One region of the Colwellia sp. BRX10-4 genome, then DNA from elsewhere that is predicted to be linked to it. Evidence: predicted binding sites of a transcription regulator. Region 1 holds the regulator's gene; each other region holds the start of a gene.

Region 1 (3,208 bases):
AAAGTGATAGTGGCGATATTATTTTAAATGACGAAAACCTGACGTTAGCGCCTATGCATGAGCGTGCTAGAAAAGGCATCGGATATTTACCACAAGAAGCCTCTATTTTTCGAAAACTCAGTGTTTACGATAATATTATGGCTATTTTACAAACACGAAAAGAATTATCAGATGCTGAACGTGAAGAAAAATTAGAACATCTTGTTGAAGAATTCAACATAGGTCATATCAAAGATAATTTAGGCATGAGCTTATCGGGTGGTGAACGCCGCCGAGTAGAAATTGCCCGCGCTTTAGCTGCTGAACCAAAATTTATTTTATTAGATGAACCTTTTGCTGGTGTTGACCCAATTTCAGTAGGTGATATTAAAAAAATTATTCTACACTTAAAAGAACGTGGCATTGGTGTGTTGATCACTGATCACAATGTACGTGAAACTCTCGATGTATGTGAACATGCGTATATTGTTAGTCATGGTGAACTTATTGCAGAAGGTACTGCAGATCAAATTCTTGCAAATCAACATGTAAGAGATGTATACCTTGGTGAACAATTCACGCTATAGTAGTCAGTAAGTGAATAATATCTTCGTATGAAAAAAACGAAAATATCCCATTAAAAATAATAGGAAGTTAATGACCTAAATGCGCCCTACTCTACAACTCCGCATAGGACAACAATTAACCATGACGCCACAATTGCAGCAAGCAATCAAATTGCTGCAACTGTCTACGTTAGAGCTTCAACAAGAAATTCAAGAAGCCTTAGAAAGCAATCCATTATTAGAAATGGATGAGTCTTCAAATAATCCCGAAGATAAAAGTACTGACAACCTTGAAGAAGCTCACACTGCCGGTACTGGTGATGTTAAAGAAGCCCCGGCTTCTGATGGTAGCGAAGACGCTACGCCTACCATTGATGAAATCACCACTACTGAAGCCATGGACAAAAACGATATCCCTGAAGAATTAAACATGGATACCACTTGGGATGATAACTACACAGCTGGTGCAGCAAGTTCAAGTTCAGGCCCCTCTTCAGAAGATTATACTTACCAAGGCGAGACCCAAGACTCTATTCAAGATCATTTGCGCTGGCAAATGGAATTAAGCCCTTTTACCGAAACAGACCGCACTATAGCGACAGCAATTATTGATGCGGTTGATGACGCCGGTTACTTAACGGTATCTAGTGAAGACATTTTAGAAAGTGTTGCCATTGAAGGAGTAGAGCTTGATGAAATAGAGGTGGTACTAAAACGTATTAACCTCTTTGATCCTGTCGGCGTCGCTGCTCGTTCAATTTCAGAATGTTTAATCATTCAACTTAATCAATTTGACCCAGCTACACCTTGGCTAGCAGAAAGTAAGTTAGTTTTGCGTGACCATATTAATCTGCTGGGTAGCCGAGACTATCGTACATTAATGCGTAAAACTCGACTGAAAGAAGACCAACTGCGCGAAGTGGTACGTCTTATTCAATCACTTGACCCTAGACCCGGCGATAGTGTGATGAAGAGTGACGACCAGTACGTTATTCCTGATGTGTCTGTTGAAAAGAAAAATGGCCGTTGGGTGGTCGAATTAAACCCTGATACTGCGCCAAAACTTTCGGTGAATCAGCAATATGCTTCGATGTCACGTTCGATGAAGTCGACAGCGGACACACAATTTATTCGCTCAAATTTACAAGAAGCTAAATGGTTTATTAAAAGCTTAGAAAGCCGTAATGATACTTTATTAAAAGTGTCAAACTGTATTGTGCAACGTCAAATTGGCTTTTTTGAACATGGTAATGAAGCCATGCGTCCAATGGTTTTAAATGATATTGCCGAAGCTGTCGATATGCATGAATCAACCATTTCACGAGTGACAACACAAAAGTACATGCATACGCCACGTGGAATTTTCGAACTGAAGTTTTTCTTCTCAAGCCATGTTGGCACCGAAAGCGGTGGCGAATGCTCATCAACAGCTATTCGTGCACTAATCAAAAAATTTGTTGCCGCCGAAATCCCAGCAAAACCACTTAGTGATAGTAAAATGGCTGATTTATTAGCCGACCAAGGGATAAATGTAGCTCGACGTACCATAGCAAAATATCGAGAGTCACTTTCTATTCCACCTTCTAACCAACGAAAAAGTTTACTTTAACGAAAAGATGAGGAATTAAGCTTATGCAAATTAATCTTTCTGGCCACCATGTTGACATTACCGAAGCTTTACGAGAAAACGTCACGACTAAGATGACAAAATTAAGCCGACATTTTGATCATATCAATAATGTACATGTTGTTCTCACCGTTGAAAAATCAAATCAAATTGCTGAAGCGACTGTTCACGTTAGTGGCTCTGATTTACATGCAAAAGCTGAAAATGCTGACATGTATGCCTCTATTGATAGTCTTGTTGTTAAGCTTGACCGGCAAATATTAAAGTACAAAGGTAAAACGAATCAGCATTAATGCTGTTTATCGCCTGTTCACTCACCAAAGAATCTAAGTAGTATAATGAAGTTGCAAGATATCCTTACCCTTGATTGCACCCTGTGTGCAATTAAGGGTACAAGCAAAAAAAAACTCCTTGAAATAATTAGCACAACTGCGGCAAAAAAATTCGACAATATTGATACTCATCAATTATTCGAAAGCTTAATGGCGCGTGAAAAAGTTGGATCTACCGGTATAGGAAATGGCATTGCGATTCCTCATGGTCGATTAACTAACACGTCACAAGTTATTGCTGTATTGCTGACCAGTGAACAAGCCGTTGAATTTGATGCGATAGACAACCGTGCTGTCGATATTATTATTGCGTTATTTGTACCCGAAGAAAACTGCCAACAACATTTAGATACCTTACAAAGTATTGCGCAAATATTTAGTACTAAACAATTCGCAAAGCAAATAAGAAAATGCAAAGATTCGCAAGAGCTTTTTACTATAATAAAGCATGCTCAACGTTAATAAAATCTAATAATAACCCAGGAAAACTCAAATGAAACTCTTGATAGTCAGTGGTCGCTCAGGGTCAGGTAAAAGTGTCGCCTTACGTGTACTCGAAGATTTAGGCTACTACTGTGTCGATAATATTCCGGTAAATTTATTGCCTGCATTAGCACATACCGTTATTAATGATTACGACAAAGTAGCGGTTAGTTTAGATGTACGTAACTTACCCAATGACCCTAATGATGTTTCAGAGATAT
Region 2 (3,208 bases), on a different contig from region 1:
CTTTAGCTGCATAGAACTTGAAAAAGCTTTGAGATAAGGACGCCATTAGGCGTCCTTTTCTTTTTTTAATCATACTAACTTGTTCTTTAGCTCACTTTCTGCGTTTTAAAGTACTTACTAATAGTTATTAGCTCCGTTCTTTACTTTGGAAATTAAACTAAACACCTTGGTTATAATGTATTAAAATGTTTTTATTAATTATACCGAATACTATTTTATCTTTTGGGATAACGCGCAAAGATATTATTCGCTACAATTAATATTAACTTGATAATTAAGGTTTAAACCGATGAGTCTTGCAGATCAAATTTTAGCGGTAAATAATGATTTACCTATTCGTACCGATGCACCAGTTCACAGCGGTAAAGTGCGCAGTGTTTATTGGTTAACCGACGCGGATAGTAAGCGACTAATTCAAGAGAAAGGCTATGATGTTGCCGACGACACACCTTTAGCCATTATGGTTATTAGTGATCGTATTTCTGCTTTTGAATGTATTTGGCAAGGCGAAGGTGGTATGCAAGGTGTACCTGGAAAAGGTGCATCACTGAATGCTATATCAAATCATTGGTTTAAATTATTTAAAGATCAAGGTCTAGCCGATAGTCATATTCTTGATATTCCACATCCGTTTGTTTGGATCGTACAAAAAGCTAAACCTGTAATGATTGAAGCTATCTGTCGTCAGTATATTACTGGTTCTATGTGGCGTTCATACGTAAAAGGTGAACGTGAATTTTGTGGTATCGAATTAGCTGAAGGATTATTGAAAGATTCAAAGCTACCTGAACTTCTACAAACACCTTCAACAAAAGGTATTTTAGAAGGCATTCCGGACGTTCCTGCGATTGATGATGTTAATATTACTCGCAAAAATATTGAAGATAATTTTGAAGCCTTTAATTTTAAGACGCCTGATGATATTACTTTATACGAAAAATTATTAACGGAAGGTTTTGACGTTATTTCTGATGCGTTGGCAAAGCTTGATCAAATCTTTGTAGATACTAAATTTGAATTTGGCTATGTAAAAGATAAAGCGGGCAACGACAAGTTAATTTATATGGACGAAGTGGGTACGCCTGATTCTTCACGTATTTGGGATGGCGAGCAATATCGTGCCGGTAAAGTGGTTGAAAACTCGAAAGAAGGTTTCCGCCAATTACTTTTAGCACATTTCCCTGATGCTGATATTTTATTAAATAAAAATCGCATGGACGAGCGCTTAGCTTTAGCTCGTAACAATGAGTTACCGGCATCCGTGTTAATGGATGTATCGCAAACATACACAGCGATCGCTGAGAAAATTACCGGTCAAAAAATTGTTTTGACTGCTAACCCTAAAGCTGAAATTATTGATATTTTACGCGAGCAGTATCAGCTAATCGATTAAGTTGTTATTGTCTCTGCTTAAAAGCCCTACACCCGTAGGGTTTTTTTTTGTGCGCTATTTATCATCTCTAACCTTTGCTAATACTAACCCTTTAATTTTGCCCTTTACACCTTGTTTAAAATATAAAACCTGACTAATGGTCGTAATTTGCGCACCAATGTGGTGTTTGGGTTGTGCTTTTGTGCAATATCTTGGTGCATTTGAGCGATGTGATATTCATTATTGTTTTTTAACTTCATGTTTTTTAATTGATTGTCTCTTTGGGCACAAATGGTGCTTGAATAAATTTATATAAACAATCTTAAATAATATGCACTAAAGGTGAACAAATGAAGTTGATAACCGCAATAATCAAACCTTTTAAACTCGATGATGTTCGTGAAGCACTCAGCGAGATAGGCCTAGAAGGATTAACGTTAAGCGAAGTTAATGGTTTTGGGCGTCAAAAAGGTCATACCGAACTTTATCGTGGTGCCGAATATGTTGTCGATTTTTTACCAAAAATGAAACTTGAGCTCGCTGTTAAGGATGAAATGGTTGAGCGTGTTATCGACACTATTCTAGAAACAGCGCAAACAGGAAAAATAGGTGACGGTAAGATATTTGTCACTAACATCGAACGTATTGTTAGGATCAGAACAGGTGAAACAGATAATGAAGCTATTTAAACGGTTACACTCAAGCGTAACGATGAATAAAGTATTAACACTTTTTGTTTTACTTTTGTCCGTGGTCGCCTTGCCGAGTTTTGCCAGCAATGACGAATTGAACGGCGCGAATACGGCGTGGATCCTCACATCTACGGCTCTAGTCCTAATGATGACCTTACCCGGACTCGCTTTATTTTACGGTGGATTAGTTCGACGTAAAAATATTCTTTCTATTCTTATGCAGTGTTTTTCAATTGCTGCTCTTTCTTCGATACTTTGGTTTGTGGTCGGTTATAGCTTAGCCTTTGGTGAAGGTAATGCGTGGATAGGTGATTTTAGCAAAGTACTTATGATGGGAATAACCAAAGAAACCCTTGTTGGTGATATTCCAGAAAGCTTGTTTGCTTTATTTCAAATGACGTTTGCGGTTATTACTCCAGCACTTATTATTGGCGCTTATGCAGAAAGAATGAAGTTTTCTGCAGTCTTAATCTTTAGTGGCTTATGGTTGCTAGCGGTTTATGCTCCGGTAACTCATTGGGTTTGGGGCGGGGGTTGGTTAGGCCAAATGGGCATTTATGATTTTGCCGGTGGTATTGTGGTGCATATTACCTGTGGTGTTGCTGCATTGGTTGCTGCTGTTGTTTTAGGCCCTCGATATGGTTTCCCTCGAACGCCTATGTTGCCACATAACTTAACCATGACTATTACGGGAGCAGGTTTGCTTTGGGTCGGTTGGTTTGGTTTTAATGGTGGTAGTGCCTTAGCCGCCAATGGTGACGCAGCAATGGCCATGTTAGTCACGCATTTATCCGCTTCAGCAGGTGCACTGACTTGGGCTGCTATTGAATGGAAAAAATTTGGTAAAGCGAGTGTCTTAGGCGCTGTAACGGGCATGGTTGCCGGCTTAGGGACAATAACACCTGCATCCGGTTTTGTTGGCCCAGGTGGCGCGCTCGTTATAGGGATTTCTGCGGGTTTTATTTGTTTTTATTCAACGGTCTATATTAAACAAAAGTTAAAAATTGACGATTCTTTAGATGTCTTTCCCGTGCATGGTGTTGGGGGTATTTTAGGCACTTTATTAGCGGGTGTGTTTTCTTCTACAGAGCTAGGCGCTTTTAGTGGCTATGGTTATGCAGAGGGTATCACCACGATGTTAGAG
Region 3 (3,208 bases), on a different contig from region 1:
TTTACAAGCTGAATTAGGCGAGCGATTTGCTGCACCAGAAGCATTTAATAAACTTATTGCTGATAAACGTTTAGGTAAAAAAGTGCAGAAAGGCTTTTACCTCTATAAAGATAAAAATGGTAAAAAAGTCACCAAAAAACTTGTTGATGAATCTGTCTATCCATTATTAAACATCATCATTAAAGATCAAAAAACAAATGATGAACTTGTCCAGCGCTGTGTTTTTATGATGTTGAATGAAGCTGCTAGGTGTTTAGATGAAGGTATTATTCGTAATGCTAGAGACGGTGATATCGGCGCTATCTTCGGTATCGGATTCCCACCATTTTTAGGTGGACCATTCCATTATATCGATACGTTAGGTGCAGAGGTAATTGTTAATAAGTTGAACCTGTGGAGCACTGAACTAGGCGAACGATTCAAGCCTTGTCAGGCATTAATTACCATGGCTGAAACCGGTAATAAATATTATCAGTAACAGGCAATGTTATGCCACCTCGGTGGCAATTTAACGAAAAAGAGGCCATTTAATGCCTCTTTTTTTATGCTTTTTACCCTTTAAAAATAAGTTGAATAAATACTCTAAATTAGTTATATTTTGCTTATAAAGTTTTAGCCATTCTTTTAGTCAGTTTAGCGGTAAATATTATGTTGTTATTTTTAGCGGTTGTCAGTGTTGTTTGTTCGATGTTCTTTTACTGCCAGGCATTACGAAGTGGTTTAGGTTTGAAACGTTGGGCCTGTGCAGGATTAGTTTTTGGGCCTTTCATTTGGCCAATGTTCTGTATGAAGAAACGAATGGAAATGAATAAGATGTTTGGCTTTAATACACTAATTTTAAAAGCTTAGAAGTTTTTAAAATTAATTTTTCTTTATCACTCTAGATAAAATAAGACAGCTACATTCCTTGTAGCAAACAGTGCCTTTCTTCAAACTAACCATTGATAATAGTGGTTCAATGATTATTACTTCCACCACTTACTGGCTGGCATTTCTTTAATTTCAATGCTAGCAGCAATAGGGTTTGCTTTAGTTGTTACAAATAGAGCTTTAAATAAGTTGATCATCTTGGACCCCTAGATACGAACGCCATTTAGATTACGACCTGTTAATTCCACATCAGATCTTGAATCATTGATGCGAACACCATTAAGATTACGACCTGTTAATTCAACATCCGATTTTGAATTATTGATGCGAACACCATTAAGATTACGACCTGTTAATTCAACATCCGATTTTGAATTATTGATGCGAACACCATTAAGATTACGACCTGTTAATTCAACATCTGATGTTGAATTATTGATGCGAACACCATTAAGGTTACGCCCTGTTTCAATCATATTTAATGAGTTGGTTTCTATAACAGGTAATGGTGAAACTGACATTGTCATTGATAAAATAAGTGAGCTAAGCATTCATATTTCCTTCATTAGTTTTTATTAATTTCATGAATGTTAAAGCATAGAGTGTGCCAAGAATTAAGAGCCTTACTTAATAAGGCTTTTAAAGGGGGGGGGGTAGTGTGATCGTATTTTTGTCAAAACTTTGTCAAAGGTAGTGCCGTTGTTTAGTCACTTTATTTACAAAGTGACATTAACGTGACGTTTTGCCAAAATCAGTCGATTTGTTAGTTATTTGGTGCGAGAGGAGATATTTCTGAAAGTGATTTTCTGGTAAGGGTTTACTATATAAATACCCCTGTAATTGCTCACAGCGTAAACCAGAGAGGAAGTTGAGCTGTTGATTGGTCTCAACTCCCTCTGCGACTACTTGCATGCCTAAGTTGTGCGCAATTGTCACTATAGTAGCAACCATGTTACGTCCTTGCTCAGACTCTTCAATATCATCAACAAAAGCTTTATCTATTTTTAAGGTATTAAGCGGAAACTTCTTTAAATAAGCGAGCGATGAGTAGCCAGTACCAAAATCATCTAACGACAAGTGAATACCCATAGCTCGAATTTGCAACATAATATCAATGGCTTTTTGGGGTGAGTCCATTACCGTACCTTCCGTTATTTCTAATTCAAGGTACTTAGCCGGTAATTGACTTTCTTTGAGAATGTCAGCAATCATGCCAACCAAATTAGGCTGGGTAAATTGCACCGCTGATAAATTGACCGCTACCCGACCACTAAATAGCCCGGCATCAACCCATTTTTTAGTTGCAAAACATGACTTTCTTAAAACCACTTCGCCAATGTCAATTATTTGGCCTGTTTCTTCCGAAATAGGGATAAAAGTTATTGGGCTAATGATGCCTTTTTTAGGGGTTTCGAAACGCACTAAGGCTTCCATACCGGCCACTTTACCGGTAGAAATTTCAATCTTAGGTTGATAGAAGACTGAGAAGGAATCTTCTTTTAAACCATGGCGTATTAAGCTTTCTACTTGTAAACGCTTAACAGCAGCTTTGTTCATCGAGTCACTAAAGAACTGATACTTATTACCACCATTATTTTTAGCATGGTACATGGCCGTATCTGCGTTTTTAAGAAGCTCTTGTGGTGATATACCATCTTCAGGATAAAGTACAATACCTAAGCTACTAAAAAGAACCACTTCTTGATTTCTCAGTTTCAGTGGCTGGGCAATGGTCGTTAGCACATCTTTAGCAATACTGGTGATTGTATGGATATCGTTGGTGTTTTCAATAATAATACTAAATTCGTCACCACCTAAGCGGTAAACCGTATCTTGCTTTCTGCCAACAGCTTGCATTCTCTTTGCTACTTGGCATAGAAGTACGTCTCCTACTTCGTGTCCCATAGAGTCATTAATCTTTTTAAAATTATCTAAATCAAAAACCAGTAGAGCATGAGGGGCTTTTTTATTAACTAGCAGAGTTAAATTAGCTTGAAAATATGAACGATTAGGAAGGCCTGTTAAGGTATCACTATTGGCGAGTTTTCGCAGTTCTGCTTCAGTTTCTTTGCGTTTAGTTATATCAGAAAACACACCAACAAAATGAGAAATACTTTTATTCTCATCAAGTATCACATCGATATTTAGGTCGGTTAAATACTCTTCGCCATTATCACGTTTACTTTCGATTTCATCGTGCCAACTTCCTTTGGTTATTAAGTGCTTTTTTACATCTTTGGTGAAACTTTTTGGGTATTGGGCAAAATCTAACGTTATACCAAGCATCTCTTTACGCGTTTTTTGGGTGATGCGTTGGTAAGATTTATTGACATCAACA
Region 4 (3,208 bases), on a different contig from region 1:
TCAGAATCCAAGGGTTCTCCCAATGATAACGACTCATTAGAATCAAACATTAGTGTTTCGTATGATATGGCATCACCATCAAAAATATCGAGATCGAGGTCGTTAGCATACTCCCCATGGACACCTTTCATAAAATCATTCATTCGAAAAACTGAATATACCCAACCAACAATGTTCTCCCGACGTTCAGTAATTAATGTATGAGGCTTATCCCTTTCGTAAATCGGTAGGTACATTAAAAACCCAGCCTGTTCATTCGTTCCAGATTCTTGAACTAATCTAACTTTACCAGACAGTGATATTTTGTCATTATCAATAGCATTTTGCATAGCTCTCTTACGCACTTCTTCAGAGAACATATCATATCCAAACGCCCACAAATTACGATCTGAAAAAGGTTCAAGATAAATGATTGATGAGTAAACCTCACGCTTACCTTCAGGGTAGATTGAATAGTCTGGGAACCCTTCTCTGCGGATTGTATCTATATGATTATTTTTTGATACCGATGGGATCAAAATAGAAAAGCCAACTCCCTGTATTCCCGGAAAATGTTCCTCCAGATTAAGTGAAGAAGTGTAACGTTTGAATTGATCACGTGAGACACTCGTTGATGCCTTGAATAAGCCCCCGATTCCGCGTAGTGATTCTTTATAAAACGCTACTCGATTTTCAATACGCTTAATGGCCTCTCTCACTCGGAAATCGAAATAAATTTGAACATTTTTCTCAGTAGCAGCCTGAGTAGAATAGAATGCTATATAGGTAATTGTTAAGCTGCTGATTAATATAAGCAATGATAAAAAAAATGATTTTGAATATATTTTAAAGCTTGCAATCAAATGTAACGTTCCTTTGTGAGAGACTTGTATGCGCCTGATATCCTTTCTCTTCGAAATAATATGAGGGGTATGCAGTGTCGAGTAATTTGATATTAGTTTACTTGTAATTGATATTCCATCCTAATTACTGAAATGGTAAATTTAATTGGTTATCATCAATAAAAAGGTATTCCATCTATGAAGAACGCCGGCCATCAGAAAACCGCTAGCATAATTTGATTTTTCGTCCATGTCCGCCTCAACCAAAACATACAACTATCTTCAGTATAAATTATCAAATGCTAACATCTTCAATATGGCAAAAATTAGCGTTGCAAGATGAATTTACAAGGACAACAATGAGCAGGCAGCAAGCAGCAGCTATAGCGGTGTTGTAGCTTCCACAATGTGCATTAAGAAAGTCTTAGCAGTAGAACATCATTATGCTGGTGAAAGTAATTATCAAAGGTTCACTAATGCCACAAAGTTACCATAGTCATTAGTGATATTTATCAAGTCTACTATCTCCAAAGTGCCAAAAACAGATGTGAATTGCGCGTTTAAAGCTATTTTTATTTAATGACTCAGCTTCTTAGATTAACTCTTAATTTATCTTTATCTTTATCATTATTTAATAAACACATATTTGCAGAGTTTAACTATGCAGGAAAAAATTTAGAAATAAACTCGAACCCACATATGGGCCTATCTAGAAGTATGTATCCAGTGTAATTAGCGTCATTTTTTATCTGTCGATATAAATTTTAACATGGAGCATAAACAAAATTCCAAAATTAATTCTCAAGTTGCCGTGAATTCTCAACTTAAGTGGCGGTGATCATTAAATCATGCACCAATTACTGTCATTGATAAAATTTCATGCACCAATAAAGTGCTTGTTAACAGCATTTTTTTAATTGTTTATTTTAACCTTATGAATAATAAGTATTTTAGTCTTTGGCATAACATTTGTATTGTTATGTACAAATCATAAATAAGGCTAAACATAATGAAAATGGTTAACGCAATAATAAAACCTTTCAAACTGGATGATGTCAGAGAAGCAATTTCTGAAATAGGTGTTGAAGGATTAACTGTCAGTGAGGTAAAAGGTTTTGGACGACAAAAAGGTCATACCGAACTGTATCGTGGTGCTGAGTATCAAGTGGACTTTTTACCGAAAGTGAAACTTGAAATTGCTGTCAATGATGATGTTGTTGAACGCTTAGTCAAAGCAATTACCGAGTCGGCGCACACAGGTAAAATTGGCGATGGTAAAATATTTGTCTATGACTTACAGCAAGCTGTACGTATTCGTACTGGTGAGCAAGATGTTGAAGCTATTTAAGGGGTAAATCATGGAACAAAATATTTTTCAATTACAATACGCAATGGACACTTTCTATTTCTTGATATGTGGTGCTCTTGTTATGTGGATGGCCGCGGGTTTCTCTATGTTAGAAGCCGGTTTAGTGCGTGCAAAAAATACTACAGAAATTTTGACTAAAAACGTCGCGCTTTATGCTATTGCTTGCATGATGTATTTGGCCTGCGGTTACGAAATTATGTACGGTGGTGGTTTCTTCTTATCTGGCATCGAAACAGTCGATGCTGATGCGGTATTAAAAGAATTTTCTGGCCGTGAAGATGGTTTTAATGGCGGAGCTATATACTCCAAAGCGTCTGACTTCTTCTTTCAAGTGGTCTTTGTTGCAACAGCGATGTCGATTGTTTCTGGTGCCGTCGCTGAACGCATGAAATTATGGGCATTCCTTATTTTTACCGTTGTGTTAACCGCCGTTATTTATCCACTAGAAGGTAGCTGGACTTGGGGCGGTAATGCTGTCTTTGGTTTGTACACCCTAGGTGACTTAGGTTTTTCTGATTTTGCTGGCTCGGGTATTGTCCACATGGCAGGTGCATCAGCAGCATTAGCCGGTGTCTTGCTACTTGGCGCACGTAAGGGTAAATATGGAGCAGATGGTCGTATTAATGCCATTCCAGGTGCTAACTTACCTATGGCGACATTAGGCACGTTTATTTTATGGATGGGTTGGTTTGGCTTTAACGGTGGTTCAGTTTTAAAGCTTGCTGATATCAACAGTTCACATTCAGTTGCTATGGTCTTTTTAAATACCAATGCAGCGGCCGCTGGTGGCGCTATCGCCGCGTTAATTTTTGCTAAATTACTATTTAAAAAAGCAGATTTAACCATGACATTAAACGGAGCATTAGCGGGATTAGTCGCTATTACTGCTGAGCCTTCAACACCCACAGCATTGCAAGCAACCTTGTTTGGTATGGTCGCTGGTATCATCGTTGTCTTGTCAGTGGTTGGTTTAGATAAACTGAAAATAGATGATCCAGTAGGTGCTATCTCAGTACAC

The links. The regulator sigma-54, encoded in region 1, starts transcription at its own class of promoters, with help from an activator protein. The targets are predictions, from matches to a motif close to GTTGGCACGNNNNTNGNNT.
Region 2: H4J67_RS11015 (P-II family nitrogen regulator) is a predicted target of sigma-54. The motif match lies at 1,654-1,672, and genes of this name have one in related genera.
Region 3: H4J67_RS09070 (DUF4097 family beta strand repeat-containing protein) is a predicted target of sigma-54. The motif match lies at 1,464-1,482, and genes of this name have one in related genera.
Region 4: H4J67_RS10140 (P-II family nitrogen regulator) is a predicted target of sigma-54. The motif match lies at 1,778-1,796, and genes of this name have one in related genera.

What each region holds. Positions count from the first base shown of each region.
Region 1 is NZ_JACGVZ010000001.1:23,453-26,660, reverse strand. It holds gene lptB (LPS export ABC transporter ATP-binding protein) at 1-566, shown strand, start outside; gene H4J67_RS00140 (RNA polymerase factor sigma-54) at 646-2,154, shown strand; gene hpf (ribosome hibernation-promoting factor, HPF/YfiA family) at 2,178-2,465, shown strand; gene ptsN (PTS IIA-like nitrogen regulatory protein PtsN) at 2,511-2,966, shown strand; gene rapZ (RNase adapter RapZ) at 2,998-3,208, shown strand, end outside.
Region 2 is NZ_JACGVZ010000012.1:25,487-28,694, forward strand. It holds gene rplT (50S ribosomal protein L20) at 1-14, shown strand, start outside; gene H4J67_RS11010 (phosphoribosylaminoimidazolesuccinocarboxamide synthase) at 290-1,393, shown strand; gene H4J67_RS11015 (P-II family nitrogen regulator) at 1,723-2,061, shown strand; gene H4J67_RS11020 (ammonium transporter) at 2,084-3,208, shown strand, end outside.
Region 3 is NZ_JACGVZ010000009.1:8,362-11,569, forward strand. It holds gene fadJ (fatty acid oxidation complex subunit alpha FadJ) at 1-478, shown strand, start outside; gene H4J67_RS09065 (hypothetical protein) at 649-849, shown strand; gene H4J67_RS09070 (DUF4097 family beta strand repeat-containing protein) at 1,077-1,421, opposite strand; gene H4J67_RS09075 (EAL domain-containing protein) at 1,600-3,208, opposite strand, start outside.
Region 4 is NZ_JACGVZ010000010.1:101,295-104,502, forward strand. It holds gene H4J67_RS20290 (CHASE domain-containing protein) at 1-842, opposite strand, end outside; gene H4J67_RS10140 (P-II family nitrogen regulator) at 1,831-2,169, shown strand; gene H4J67_RS10145 (ammonium transporter) at 2,180-3,208, shown strand, end outside.